3 regions of the Pantoea sp. SO10 genome follow, and region 3 is predicted to be linked to each of the others. Evidence: predicted binding sites of a transcription regulator. Region 3 holds the regulator's gene; each other region holds the start of a gene.
What was found. The regulator sigma-54, encoded in region 3, starts transcription at its own class of promoters, with help from an activator protein. The targets are predictions, from matches to a motif close to GTTGGCACANNTTTCGCTNT.

Region 1 (4,942 bases), 940 kb from region 3:
CATGGTGTGACGGGCGGTGTGTACAAGGCCCGGGAACGTATTCACCGTAGCATTCTGATCTACGATTACTAGCGATTCCGACTTCACGGAGTCGAGTTGCAGACTCCGATCCGGACTACGACGCACTTTATGAGGTCCGCTTGCTCTCGCGAGGTCGCTTCTCTTTGTATGCGCCATTGTAGCACGTGTGTAGCCCTACTCGTAAGGGCCATGATGACTTGACGTCATCCCCACCTTCCTCCAGTTTATCACTGGCAGTCTCCTTTGAGTTCCCGGCCGGACCGCTGGCAACAAAGGATAAGGGTTGCGCTCGTTGCGGGACTTAACCCAACATTTCACAACACGAGCTGACGACAGCCATGCAGCACCTGTCTCAGAGTTCCCGAAGGCACCAAAGCATCTCTGCTAAGTTCTCTGGATGTCAAGAGTAGGTAAGGTTCTTCGCGTTGCATCGAATTAAACCACATGCTCCACCGCTTGTGCGGGCCCCCGTCAATTCATTTGAGTTTTAACCTTGCGGCCGTACTCCCCAGGCGGTCGACTTAACGCGTTAGCTCCGGAAGCCACTCCTCAAGGGAACAACCTCCAAGTCGACATCGTTTACGGCGTGGACTACCAGGGTATCTAATCCTGTTTGCTCCCCACGCTTTCGCACCTGAGCGTCAGTCTTTGTCCAGGGGGCCGCCTTCGCCACCGGTATTCCTCCAGATCTCTACGCATTTCACCGCTACACCTGGAATTCTACCCCCTCTACAAGACTCCAGCCTGCCAGTTTCGAATGCAGTTCCCAGGTTAAGCCCGGGGATTTCACATCCGACTTGACAGACCGCCTGCGTGCGCTTTACGCCCAGTAATTCCGATTAACGCTTGCACCCTCCGTATTACCGCGGCTGCTGGCACGGAGTTAGCCGGTGCTTCTTCTGCGGGTAACGTCAATCGGTGAAGCTATTAACTTCACCGCCTTCCTCCCCGCTGAAAGTACTTTACAACCCGAAGGCCTTCTTCATACACGCGGCATGGCTGCATCAGGCTTGCGCCCATTGTGCAATATTCCCCACTGCTGCCTCCCGTAGGAGTCTGGACCGTGTCTCAGTTCCAGTGTGGCTGGTCATCCTCTCAGACCAGCTAGGGATCGTCGCCTAGGTGAGCCATTACCCCACCTACTAGCTAATCCCATCTGGGCACATCCGATGGTGTGAGGCCCGAAGGTCCCCCACTTTGGTCTTGCGACGTTATGCGGTATTAGCTACCGTTTCCAGTAGTTATCCCCCTCCATCGGGCAGTTTCCCAGACGTTACTCACCCGTCCGCCACTCGTCACCCGAGAGCAAGCTCTCTGTGCTACCGTTCGACTTGCATGTGTTAGGCCTGCCGCCAGCGTTCAATCTGAGCCATGATCAAACTCTTCAATTTAAGTTTGATTTGCTGAAACCAGTTCAGCGGTGCTCATCTGTAAAACGTCATAATGAATTTCATTATGTGTTCACTCGTGAGGCTTTGATATTTTTTTGCGTCCGGAGACGCGGATATCAATCCTGCGAGTGCCCACACAGATTGTCTGATAAATTGTTAAAGAGCGTTGCGAACAGCGGCTGAACCGTCTGTCGCGAGGTGGCGTATACTACGCTACTCTCCTTCGGAGTCAAACACTTTTTTCAGCGTTTTCATCCGGCGGGATGAATTTCTTCACTCCCTGCTGAGTCGTCTGCGTTGCCGCTTTGCCGTCTCAGTGGTGGCGCATTATAGGGATCCGAATTTTTTGCACAACCCCTTTTTTCGATCTTTTTAATCGACTGGCGAGTTTTCACTCTTTTCGCTGCGATCGCGAGCGATCCGCTCAAAAATCATCTTGTTTATCCGCCTTTTAAGCCGCAGGCTTGGGTAAAAACGTAAAAGGAGAAGATCATGTCCACAGCCCTACGACCTTATAAGAACCATTTCCCGCAACAAGGCGATCGCGTGATGATCGATAACAGCAGCGTGGTGGTGGGTGAAGTACAACTCGACGATGACGTTAGCATCTGGCCGCTGGTTGCGATTCGTGGTGACGTCAATAAAGTGGTGATAGGCAAAAGAAGCAATATTCAGGATGGCAGCGTACTGCACGTCACTCACAAGTCCAGCAGCAATCCGGAAGGTTATCCGCTGATTGTTGGCGAAGATGTCACGGTAGGGCATAAAGCGATGCTGCACGGCTGTACTATCGGCAATCGCGTACTGGTTGGAATGGGATCCATTCTGCTGGACGGCGTGATCGTTGAAGATGATGTGATGATTGGCGCTGGCAGTTTGGTGCCGCCAGGTAAACGACTGGAAAGTGGCTACCTGTATTTAGGCAGCCCGGTTAAGCAGGTCCGCCCACTCAGTGAAGCGGAAATCGCCGGGCTGCTTTACTCATCCAATAACTATGTCGGTTGGAAGAATGAATATCTCTCTCAGGAAAGCCAATCTCATTCCTGATCGCCAATTTTATCCCTGTTGCATCGACTGCTTTAGTTTGGCTATCACTGGCGTGATCTCTGGCATCACGCCATGCCATAAATGGAAAGCGTGAGCGGCTTGCCCTACTAACATGCCAACACCATCCGCCAGCTGCTGCGCGCCCTGCTGCTGGCACCACAGTAAGAATGGCGTCAAACCTTGTTGATAAAACATGTCATAACAACGCGTTTGCGCATTAATTAGCGATGTGGCTAACGCCGGAACTTTGCCATCAACACCGCTCGAGGTCGCATTAATGATCAGATCAAATTGCTGATCCGCTAATTGCTCAAAGCTGGCCGCTTTGATATCCCCGCTATGCTGGAAAATCTCTGCCAGCTGCTCGGCGCGTGCCACGGTGCGATTCACTACCACCAGCGAACATCCGAATGAAAGCAGCGGCAGGATTACGCCACGCGCAGCACCACCGGCGCCCACCAGCAGAATTCGATCGCCTTGATGGATCATCTGCAGTCGTTCCAGATCGCTGAGCAAGCCGATGCCATCGGTGTTATCGCCGAAGATCTTGCCCTGCGCATCTTTCTTTAACGTATTAACCGCACCAGACAATGCCGCACGCTCGCTAAGCTCATCGGCAAATTCCCACGCCTGCTGTTTAAAAGGCAGCGTGACATTGGCACCTTTGCCGCCATGCGCAAAAAAATCGGCGATCGACTGAGGAAAACCCTCAAGTGGCGCGCACTCCTTGCCATATTGATGCTCAATGCCGGTTTGCTCAGCGAACAAGCTATGAATGAAAGGAGATTTGCTATGCGCAATCGGGTGACCAAATACGGCAAAATTTTCCATACGTTAGCCCTGACGAATAAGTTCACCGCTAATAACGTCGCGGATTTCAGAAGGATTCAGTCGCCCACCCGTTTCAGCATGTAAGACCGGGAACTGCGGACCAAATTGCTTAGCAACCTCTTCCGCATTACGACAAGGCGGTTCGCCGGAAAGATTGGCGCTGGTCGAAACCAGAGGTTTACCAAAACCGCGACACAAAGCCTGTACGTCCGGATGATCGCTAACGCGAATGGCCAGTGAGTCAAAACGCCCCGTTAACCAACGCGGCGTATGTGGCGAAGCTGGCACTACATAGGTTACCGGGCCAGGCCAACTGGCAAACATACGCTCGCGCTGCAGCACAGAGAGTTCACGGTCGGCGATATAAGGTTCCAGCTGCGCGTAATCGGCTGCAATCAAAATGAGTCCCTTCTCGACTGGACGCTGCTTGAGCGCCAAAAGCGCCATTACGGCATTCTCGCTGTCGGGATCGCAGCCCAATCCAAATACAGCTTCGGTTGGATAGGCGATAACTTCCTTTTGCTGTAGCCTCTCAATGCAAAAATCGAGACTACCCGCTGAATACTGGCTTGGCTTCATGATGATGATGCGTCCTGGACGATGGGCTTACCGCAGCGTTTGCTGGCGCAGAAGCGCTTCATGCCTTGTGCGGTTTTCTTCTCTATTAATAAAGGGAACTGGCAATGCGGGCAAACGCCTTCAACCGGCGCTGCGTTAAGGACAAACTGGCAATCTGGATAGCGATCGCAAGAGTAGAAGGTTTTGCCATAGCGCGAGCGCCGCTGTACCAGTTTACCGCTCTGACATTGCGGACAGGCGATAGCTGTTTCATCAGGCTTGTCGATAGTTTCGGTGTAATCACATTCCGGGTAGTGACTGCAACCCACGAACATGCCAAATCGCCCCTGACGCAGAACTTTGTCTGCGCCACACTGGGGGCATGCATGGCCTTCCAGCACTTTAACGACGTGTCCATCTCCCTGACTTTTCAGCGGGCGAATGTAATCGCAGGTTGGATAATTTACACACCCCAGAAAAGGGCCGTGTTTGCCGGAACGTATGACTAATTCTGCCCCGCAAGCGGGGCAGGGATCGTGTTTAGGCACGGAAAATAGTGCTGATTTACTCATATTACCGGTTGCATCAATCGCAAATTATTAATGCAGCATACCTTCATTGACGTCGAATAACAGTTCTTCCATTTGCTGATAGGCGTTTTCACATCCTGGGATGTTAAACAGCACCATCAACACCACCCATTTGAGATCTTCAAGATCGAATTCGAGGGTATCAAGGGCCATTACACGTTCGATGACCATCTCGCGCGTTTCCATATTCAGCACCTGGACCTGTTCCAGGAACAAAATAAAACCGCGACATTCTGCATCTAAACGCTGGTTTTCCTCTTCGGTATAGATTCGCATTGAGAGCGGATCGTTTGCCATGAGTACTGGCGCAACCAAGCCTTCCTGATAATCCGCTAACCGCTCAAGCCAATTCAACGCATTGTAGATATCTTCACGATGAAAACCGGCATCGGTTAAATCATCGGTCAATTTATCCTGATCAACGCGCATTTCAGCTTCGTTGTGGATATACGTCTCAAACAAGTACATAAGTACGTCGAACATGGCATGCCCTCCTCAATCGGA
Region 2 (4,942 bases), 560 kb from region 3:
CCAGCATCCGGCATTTTATCTGCGCCATCGCACTGGCGATCTGATCGCCCGCGCCACCAATGATGTGGATCGCGTGGTGTTTGCCGCCGGTGAAGGCGTGCTGACGCTGGTGGATTCGCTGGTGATGGGATTGGTGGTGCTGATTGTGATGAGCACCCAAATTAGCTGGCAACTGACGTTACTGGCGCTGATCCCGATGCCAATTATGGCTTTCGCCATCCAGAAAGACGGTGCCCGCTTGCATCAACGTTTCAAAGTGGCGCAGGCGGCGTTTTCAAGCCTGAACGATCAAACCCAGGAAAGCCTGACCAGCATCCGTATGATCAAAGCATTTGGCCTCGAAGATCACCAGTCGCAGCAGTTTGCCGGCATCGCTGCTGATACCGGCAAGAAAAACCTGCATGTGGCGCGCGTGGATGCGCGATTCGATCCGATCATTTATATCGCCGTCGGCTTCTCTAACCTGCTGGCAATTGCCGGTGGCGGCTGGATGGTGTGGAACGGCAGTTTGACGCTTGGGCAGCTCACCAGCTTTGTGATGTACCTTGGTCTGATGATTTGGCCCATGCTGGCGCTGGCGTGGATGATCAACATCGTTGAGCGCGGCAGTGCGGCGTGGAGCCGTATCCGTTCATTGCTGGCGGAAGCGCCAGCGGTTGAAGATGGACAGAAAGTGCTACCGCCCGAACCTGGCATCCTGCAGGTTGCCATTCGAGAGTTCCGCTATCCGGCCAGCTCTGGCCCGGTGCTGAGCCATCTTAATTTCCAGTTAAAACCGGGCCAAATGCTAGGATTATGTGGGCCAACCGGCTGCGGCAAGAGCACGCTCCTAAGCTTGATTCAGCGCCACTTCGACATCGATCAGGGCGATATTCGTTACCACAATACGCCGCTGCCGCAGTTGCGGCTCGATAGCTGGCGCAGCCGGCTGGCGGTCGTCAGCCAGACGCCTTTCCTGTTCTCTGACACCATTGCCGCCAATCTGGCGCTGGGTCGCCCGAATGCGACGCAGCAAGAGCTGGAGCGTGTGGCAACCATGGCCTGCGTGCACGATGATATTCTGCGCCTGCCACAAGGTTATGAGACCGAAGTGGGCGAACGCGGCGTGATGTTATCGGGCGGACAGAAGCAGCGCATCGCGATTGCACGCGCGCTGCTGCTGAATGCCGAAATCCTGATTCTGGATGACGCGCTGTCGGCGGTTGATGGCCGCACTGAACATGACATCCTGCATAACCTGCGTCAGTGGGGCAAAGGGCGCACCTTGATTATTAGCGCGCATCGTCTGTCGGCGCTCACTGAAGCGAGTGAAATTCTGGTGCTGCAGCAGGGGGCCGTGGCGCAGCGTGGCGATCATGAAACTCTGGCGGGCAAAGAGGGGTGGTATCGCGATATGTACCGTTATCAGCAGCTGGAAGCCGCACTGGATGACGATGAAGTGGCAGAAGGAGCTAGCCGTGGCTAAATCACAACGTTTATGGCCGACGCTGAAACGACTGCTGGCGTATGGCAAACCGTGGCGTAAATCGCTGTGGCTGGCGGTCGGCATGCTGTGGATTGCGGCGGCAGCCGAAGTGACCGGACCGGTGCTGGTAAGCTACTTCATCGATAATCTGGTGGCGAAACATCAGATGCCGTGGGGCATCGTCGCGGGCCTGCTGGTGGGCTTTGTCCTGCTGCAATTGCTGGCCGCCGGTTTGCACTATTTTCAGGCGTTGCTGTTTAACCGCGCGGCGATTGGCGTGGTGCAGCAATTGCGCGTGGACGTGATGAACGCGGCGTTGCGCCAGCCGCTCAGCGCCTTCGATACGCAGCCGGTCGGCCAAATCATCTCGCGCGTCACCAATGACACCGAAGTGATCAAAGATCTCTACGTTACCGTGGTGGCCACAGTGTTGCGGGCTGCCGCGTTGATTGGCGCGATGCTGGTGGCGATGTTCTCCCTCGACTGGCGCATGGCGTTGGTAGCGATCGTGATTTTCCCGCTGGTGCTAACGGTGATGCTGATTTATCAGCGCTTTAGCACGCCGATTGCGCGTCGCGTGCGCAGCTATCTGGCGGACATCAACAACGGCTTCAATGAAGTGATCAACGGCATGAGCGTGATCCAGCAGTTCCGCCAGCAGGCGCGCTTTGGTGAACGCATGGGCGAAGCCAGCCGTTCACACTATCTGGCACGTATGGAAACGCTGCGGCTGGATGGCTTTTTGTTGCGCCCGTTGTTGAGTCTGTTTTCGGCGATGATTCTGTGCGGTTTGCTGATGCTGTTCAGCTTCGCCACGCCGGGCGTGTTTGAAGTCGGTGTGCTGTATGCCTTTATTACCTATCTTGGCCGCCTCAATGAACCGCTGATTGAACTCACCACGCAGCAGTCGATGCTGCAACAGGCGGTGGTGTCCGGCGAGCGTATCTTTGAACTGATGGATGCGGAGCAGCAAGGTTATGGCAGCGATAGTCTGCCGCTGGCCTCCGGCAGCATCTCGCTGCGGGATGTGAGCTTTGCCTATCGCGATAATCGCGATGTGCTCAGCCACATCAATCTCGAAGTGCCGGCGCGTCATTTTGTTGCGTTGGTGGGGCACACCGGCAGCGGGAAAAGCACGCTGGCGAATCTGCTGATGGGCTATTACCCGGTGACGCGCGGCAGTATCGAACTGGATGGTCGCCCGCTGCCGCAGCTGTCGCACGCCGCTTTACGTCAAAGCGTTGCGATGGTGCAACAGGATCCGGTGGTGCTGGCGGATTCGCTGCTGGCCAACGTGCGTTTGGGGCGCGATATCTCGGAAGATCAGGTGTGGCAGGCGCTGGAGACGGTGCAGCTGGCACCGCTGGCGCGCAGCATGGCGGACGGCATCCATACGCGTTTAGGCGAGCAGGGCAATAATCTGTCGGTTGGGCAGAAACAGCTGCTGGCGCTGGCGCGCGTGCTGGTGTCATTGCCGCAAATCCTGATCCTCGACGAAGCCACGGCCAATATCGATTCCGGCACGGAACAGGCGATTCAGCAGGCGTTACGTGCACTACGCCAGCACAGCACGCTGGTGGTGATTGCGCATCGCCTTTCCACCATTACCGAAGCCGATCAGATTTTAGTGCTGCATCGCGGTCAGGTGGTTGAACGCGGTACGCATGCTGAGCTGCTGGCCGAGCAGGGCCGTTACTGGCAGATGTATCAGCTGCAGCAGGCCGGCGATGAACTCGCGGCGGGCATCCCCGTACAAGCCGAAGGGTGAATTGCACCTTTTTTGCACAGTTTTATCGGAATGTTCTGTATTGATGCACTTCTTTGAGGCTTGAAGCACCAAAGAAGTGCAATATTGCAACACCTTTCCTCTTCCCCCTCCGCAAACTGCGCTGTGCTTCACATAACGAAGCGTGATGCAGCGCGCCTATGCTACTGACATTCCCCTTTTTTTATTTATGGCACAGCCTTTGCTTATATCCCTACGTGTCCGCGAAGACTCACTCAATTTCTTATCCGGAGGGGAACGTATGAAGCTGGTTACCGTGGTAATCAAACCATTTAAGCTGGAGGACGTGCGTGAAGCCTTATCCTCTATTGGCATTCAGGGACTGACCGTTACCGAGGTTAAAGGTTTTGGTCGCCAGAAAGGTCACGCAGAGCTTTATCGCGGTGCCGAGTACAGCGTTAACTTCCTGCCAAAAGTAAAAATTGATATCGCTATTGCGGACGACCAACTTGATGAAGTGGTCGATGTCATCAGCAAAGCCGCGTATACCGGCAAAATTGGCGACGGCAAGATTTTCGTCGCAGAACTGCAGCGCGTCATTCGTATTCGTACCGGCGAGACCGACGAAGCAGCACTGTAACTGGGGCTCTGAATTGTGATGGGATGGAAAGAAATGAATAAACTGATAACGAAGTTGGGCCTCACCAGCCTTGCGCTGTTACCTTCTCTGGCGATGGCGGCAGCCCCTGCAGTAGCGGATAAAGCCGATAACGCCTTTATGATGATCTGTACCGCCTTGGTACTGTTTATGTCGATTCCCGGCATTGCGCTGTTCTACGGCGGTTTGATTCGCGGCAAGAACGTGCTGTCGATGCTGACGCAGGTTGCGGTGACCTTCTCACTGGTTTGCGTGCTGTGGGTAATTTACGGCTACTCACTGGCGTTCAGTGAAGGCAACGCCTTCTTCGGTAGCTTCCAGTGGGCGATGCTGAAAAATATTGAGCTGAAAGCGCTGATGGGCAGCTTCTATCAGTACATTCACATCGCGTTCCAGGCTTCCTTCGCCTGTATCACCGTCGGCCTGATTGTTGGTGCGCTGGCTGAACGTATTCGCTTCTCTGCGGTATTGATCTTCGTGGTGGTATGGCTGACGCTGGCTTATCTGCCAATCGCACACATGGTATGGGCTGGTGGCTTGCTGGCGCAAGATGGCGCGCTCGACTTCGCGGGCGGCACCGTGGTTCACATCAACGCAGCGGTTGCTGGCCTGGTGGGCGCTTACCTGGTGGGCAAACGTGCTGGTTTCGGCAAAGAAGCCTTCAAACCACACAACCTGCCGATGGTGTTCCTCGGTACCGCGATTCTGTATGTGGGCTGGTTCGGCTTCAACGCTGGTTCTGCTTCCTCAGCTAACGAAATTGCCGCGCTGGCGTTCCTGAATACCGTGGTGGCTACCGCAGGTGCGGTGCTGTCGTGGGTGTTTGGCGAGTGGGCGGTACGCGGTAAACCTTCTCTGCTTGGCGCTTGCTCGGGCTTCATCGCTGGTCTGGTGGCGATTACCCCTGCTTGTGGTTATGTGGGTGTCGGCGGCGCGCTGATTATCGGTCTGGCGGGTGGTTTAGCCGGTCTGTGGGGCGTAACAACCCTGAAGAAATGGCTGCGCGTTGATGACCCATGTGATGTGTTCGGTGTGCACGGCGTGTGTGGCATCCTTGGTTGTATCCTGACCGGCGTGTTCGCGTCCTCTTCAC
Region 3 (4,942 bases):
CATTTTTCAGAATGGTCTCTGTAATCAATGAACAAGTTCGAACATCATAAAAAATGATAGTTAAGCTTCATGAAAGCTTTTACGTGAGCGATATCACATTCAGTTAAGTGTTCATGCGCGCAGCGCCTGGTGCATTTAACCTCATGGAACCGATTCCTTTTTGGCGGAAGTGCTTGATGTGATTGGCTCTAATAGAGGAACGTTGATTGCGCAGGCAACAATTTCACTGACGTTTTTGCCAATCAGAGGATAAAATTTAGTGGTTAATCGTTGGTATTAGCTATTGTGACTTGGGTGATTGATTAATACAGGGAACAGGTAAGAGAAAATTGCATGAGCAAGAGTAAAGGGACGCTGGGAAAACGTATTAAAGTACTGATTGCTAAAGTGCTGCTGGCCTGGCTCGGCATCTGGTTAGCGGGCATTCTGCTGTTTGCTTTTCTACCAGTACCGTTCTCGGCGGTAATGGTGGAGCGGCAAATCGGTGCCTGGTTTACAGGGCGTTTTGATTATGTGGCGCACTCGGATTGGGTCGGCATGGATGAGATCTCGCCGTGGATGGCTTTAGCGGTTATCGCTTCTGAAGATCAAAAGTTTCCCGAGCATTGGGGCTTTGATGTTGATGCCATTCAATCAGTGCTGGATAACGATGGCAATGAACGCATGCGCGGAGCTTCAACCTTGTCTCAGCAGACGACGAAAAACCTGTTTCTATGGGATGGCCGCAGCTGGGTGCGTAAAGGGCTGGAAGCGGGACTCACGGTGGGAATCGAAACCGTGTGGACCAAGCGGCGCATCCTGACGGTTTATCTCAATATTGCAGAATTTGGCGATGGCGTATTTGGCGTGGAAGAGGCCTCACAGCGCTATTTCCATAAACCCGCCAGCCGCCTGACGATGTCTGAAGCCGCGTTACTGGCGGCGGTTCTACCCAATCCGATCCGCTTCCGTGCCGATGCGCCTTCAGGCTACACGCGACAGCGCCAGCAGTGGATTATGCGGCAGATGCGCCAGTTAGGCGGCGAGGGTTTCCTGAATCGCTACAAGCTGCATTGAAAGGCTTAATCTTCGTCAAAGCCCGCTTCAAACAGTTCGATGACCGCTGCCAGCGCCTGCTCTTCCTGCGGGCCGCTGGCTTCGATTTCAATATGACCGCCTTTCGCTGAGTCGAGCATCAGCAACGCAATCACGCTGCTGGCTTCAGCTTCGGTGCCCGATTCGTTACGCAGCAACACTTCAGCATCAAAACTCTGCACCAGCTCGAACAGCTTCATCGCTGGGCGCGCGTGCATGCCCAGCTTGTTACGAATCTCAACGGTTTGCTTCACGGTCATGATTTGCGTTTTTCCAGAGTGCGATGACGAGACTGCACGTTTTTACCGCGTGAACGGAAATAATCCGCCAGTTGTTCCGCGATATACACCGAACGATGCTTACCGCCGGTACAGCCAATGGCGACGGTGAGATAGCTACGGTTATTGGTTTCCAGCATCGGCAGCCACAGTTCCAGATAGCTGCGCGTTTGATAGATAAAGTTGTGCACTTCGGTGTGACGATCGAGGAAGGCGGCCACCGGACGATCCAGGCCGGTCATCGGACGCAGCTTAGGATCCCAGTGCGGGTTCGGCAGGAAGCGCACATCGAAGACATAATCGGCGTCGATCGGAATGCCGTGTTTGAAGCCGAATGACTCAAACACCATGGTCAGTTCACGCTCACGCTTGCCTAACAGGCGGGTACGCAGCATCTCCGCCAGCTCATGAACCGACATCTCAGACGTATCGATAATCAGATCGGCGCGTGAGCGCAGTGGCTCCAGCAGATCGTTCTCTTCATCGATAGCACTCTCCAGCGACAAGTTTTTGCTGGAGAGCGGATGCAGGCGACGCGTATCGCTGTAGCGGCGAATCAACGTGTTGCGATCGGTATCAAGAAACAGCAGCTGCGGCGAAAAGGCATCGGGCAGATTGTTGAGCGCCGCTTCAAAGACTTCCGGTGATTCCGGCATGTTACGCACGTCAATGCTGACCGCCGCAGAGATATTGCGTTCGGTTAAGGTATTCGCCAGCTCCGGTAGCAAGACCACCGGCAAGTTGTCGACACAGTAAAAGCCCATATCTTCGAGGGCACGCAGCGCGACTGATTTTCCTGAGCCTGACCGACCGCTAACGATCATCAGCACCATCACATTTCTCCCGTTTTAAACCGGCGAAAACGCCGGTAAAAGTGTTTCTCGCTTAAGAGTGTGCTTCCTGAGCTTCTGTGATAATGGCGTAGAGCTCTTGGTCGCTCTGTGCCGCGCGCAAACGACGACAGACGGTTTTATCTGCGAGGCGTTTGGCAACCAGCGAAAGCGTGTGTAAGTGGGTTTTACACTGGTCCGCGGGTACCAGCAGGGCAAACAGCAGGTCAACCGGCTGATTATCTACCGCATCAAAAGCGATAGGCTGATCGAGGCTAATAAACACGCCGACAGCGCGTAAGGTGTCCTCTTCCAGCTTGCCATGTGGAATGGCGATGCCGTTACCAATACCGGTACTGCCCATGCGTTCGCGGGTCAGGATGGCTTCGAAAAGCGTCTGGTGCGGCAGATTGAGCTGCTTCGCTGCCAGCTCGCTGATAATCTCCAGCGCGCGTTTTTTACTCTGGCAGTGTACGCCGCTACGGGTACAGTCCAGTGATAGGACCGAGCTCAATTCCAGTGTTAGATCGTTGTTCATCATCGTTTCACTTGCGAGTTCACATAGCCGCGAGTTTCAGGCAATTGATTTCATTACCGTTCACCCGCTGGCGCTTGCGCAGATGACAAAACGGGGCGGTAAGTTCCGCCCCATTTATGCTCTAAGTGCCGAATCAGTCAGCACTCTGCAAGCGTGAAGGTTAGTGTTTTTTCAGTTTGTCTTTGTGTTTGGTCAGCTGACGGGAAAGCTTATCGATTAACCCGTCGATGGCCGCGTACATGTCTTCCGCTTCCGATGTGGCGTGCAGCTCTCCGCCGTTAACGTGCAGTGTTGCATCCGCAACCTGCGTCACCTTCTCTACCTTCAGAACAATATAAACCTGATTGATACGATCAAAATAGTGTTCCAGTTTGGCAAATTTGGTATTTACAAATTCACGCAGAGGTTCGGTAATTTCAACATTAAGTCCGGTAAGGTTTAGCTGCATAGGTCTTCCTTCTTCGTTCGGTCAAACCAATTGCTTGCGCTGGTTTGATGGCGGTATAGATAAAGACTCGCGATATTTAGCAACCGTACGTCGCGCAACCATGATGCCCTGTTCGGATAACATGGAGGTCAGTTTGCTGTCGCTCAAGGGTTTTGCGGGGTTTTCCGCCGAGATTAATTTTTTCACCAATGCACGAATCGCCGTGGACGAGGCTTCGCCGCCGCCTTCGGTGTTGACGTGACTGGAGAAAAAATACTTCAGTTCAAAGATGCCACGCGGGCTGTGTAAATACTTTTGCGTGGTCACGCGGGAAATGGTGGATTCATGCATATCAACAGCCTGAGCGATATCTGCCAACACCATCGGACGCATGTACTCCTCACCCTGATCAAAAAACGCCTGCTGCTGTTCAACGATACAGCGTGTCACTTTCAGCAGCGTGTCGTTGCGGCTCTCCAGGCTCTTAATCAGCCACTTGGCTTCCTGTAAGTTGCTGCGAATAAACTGGTTATCGCTTTCATTACGGCCAGCTCCGCCCATCGCCGCATACTGCTGATTGATTTTCAGGCGCGGCATGCTGTCGGAATTGAGTTCAACCGTCCAGCGCTTACTGATTTTGCGTACCAGCACATCGGGAATGACATATTCCGGTTCACTGGTGTTGATCGACTGGCCTGGGCGCGGATCGAGTGACTGAATCAGCAGCATCGCCTCTTTCAGCACCTCTTCCTTCAGACGGGTTACGCGCATCAGGCTGCGGAAATCATGGTTGGCCAGCAGATCGAGATGTTCGCTAACAATCAGGCGCGCTTCCGCCAGCATGGGCGTGTCGGCAGCATATTGCGACAGCTGGACTAACAGGCAATCACGCAAATCACGTGCACCGACGCCGATCGGATCGAAACGCTGTACGCGCTTGAGCACGGCTTCGACTTCTTCCAGCGCCAGCTCTTCATCACCAATACTGTCATAAATGTCTTGTAAGCTGACGGTGAGATAGCCGGTGTCATCAATGGCATCAACAATTGACGTGGCAATCGCGCGATCGGTATCAGTGAACGGCGTTAACTCAACCTGCCACATCAGGTAATCCTGCAGCGATTGGGTGGTTTCGCCTTGGTAGATCGGCAGTTCGTCATCCTGGTAATCGGTGCCGGTGCCTGACGGTGTGCCTGCGGTGTAGATTTCGTCCCAGGTAGCGTCGAGCGGAAGCTCTTCAGGCATATCTTTCTGCTCAAGCGCTTCGCGCGTGTCTAACGAATCACTTTCCTGATCCTGAAATTCACGTGCGTCAACTTCTTCGTGCAGTTCGGTTTGTTCAAGCAGCGGATTGCTTTCCAGCGCCATTTGCAGTTCTTGCTGGAGTTCAAGCGTAGAGAGTTGCAGCAAGCGAATGGCTTGCTGCAACTGTGGAGTCATCGCCAGCTGTTGGCTGAGCCTGAGTTGCAAACCTTGCTTCATAATTCGGTAAGAATTTCCTAAGCAAACGTAGGGTGTTACAACACCTTATCAGAGTCTGAACTCTTCGCCCAAATAAACACGCTTAACTTGCTCATCTACAAGAATTTCATCAGGCGTGCCATGGGCAATTAAATGTCCCTGGCTGACGATATAAGCGCGTTCACACACCGCGAGGGTTTCACGCACGTTGTGGTCGGTAATCAGCACGCCAAGGCCGCTGTCACGCAGATGCTCAATGATTTTCTTGATGTCGATAACCGAGATCGGGTCAACACCGGCAAAAGGTTCGTCCAGCAGGATGAATTTCGGATTA

Region 1: FCN45_RS17490 (gamma carbonic anhydrase family protein) is a predicted target of sigma-54. The motif match lies at 1,800-1,819, and genes of this name have one in related genera.
Region 2: glnK (P-II family nitrogen regulator) is a predicted target of sigma-54. The motif match lies at 3,420-3,439, and genes of this name have one in related genera.

Annotation. Positions count from the first base shown of each region.
Region 1 covers NZ_CP040095.1:3,796,378-3,801,319, forward strand. Annotated here, with positions in the region: rRNA gene FCN45_RS17485 (16S ribosomal RNA) at 1-1,412, opposite strand, end outside; gene FCN45_RS17490 (gamma carbonic anhydrase family protein) at 1,905-2,459, shown strand; gene aroE (shikimate dehydrogenase) at 2,469-3,290, opposite strand; gene tsaC (L-threonylcarbamoyladenylate synthase type 1 TsaC) at 3,294-3,869, opposite strand; gene FCN45_RS17505 (type I DNA topoisomerase) at 3,866-4,420, opposite strand; gene smg (DUF494 family protein Smg) at 4,448-4,921, opposite strand; gene dprA (DNA-protecting protein DprA) at 4,893-4,942, opposite strand, start outside.
Region 2 covers NZ_CP040095.1:1,069,727-1,074,668, forward strand. Annotated here, with positions in the region: gene FCN45_RS04865 (SmdA family multidrug ABC transporter permease/ATP-binding protein) at 1-1,465, shown strand, start outside; gene FCN45_RS04870 (SmdB family multidrug efflux ABC transporter permease/ATP-binding protein) at 1,458-3,233, shown strand; gene glnK (P-II family nitrogen regulator) at 3,493-3,831, shown strand; gene amtB (ammonium transporter AmtB) at 3,865-4,942, shown strand, end outside.
Region 3 covers NZ_CP040095.1:513,040-517,981, forward strand. Annotated here, with positions in the region: gene mtgA (monofunctional biosynthetic peptidoglycan transglycosylase) at 334-1,056, shown strand; gene npr (PTS phosphocarrier protein NPr) at 1,062-1,334, opposite strand; gene rapZ (RNase adapter RapZ) at 1,331-2,185, opposite strand; gene ptsN (PTS IIA-like nitrogen regulatory protein PtsN) at 2,238-2,720, opposite strand; gene hpf (ribosome hibernation promoting factor) at 2,881-3,168, opposite strand; gene rpoN (RNA polymerase factor sigma-54) at 3,190-4,629, opposite strand; gene lptB (LPS export ABC transporter ATP-binding protein) at 4,678-4,942, opposite strand, start outside.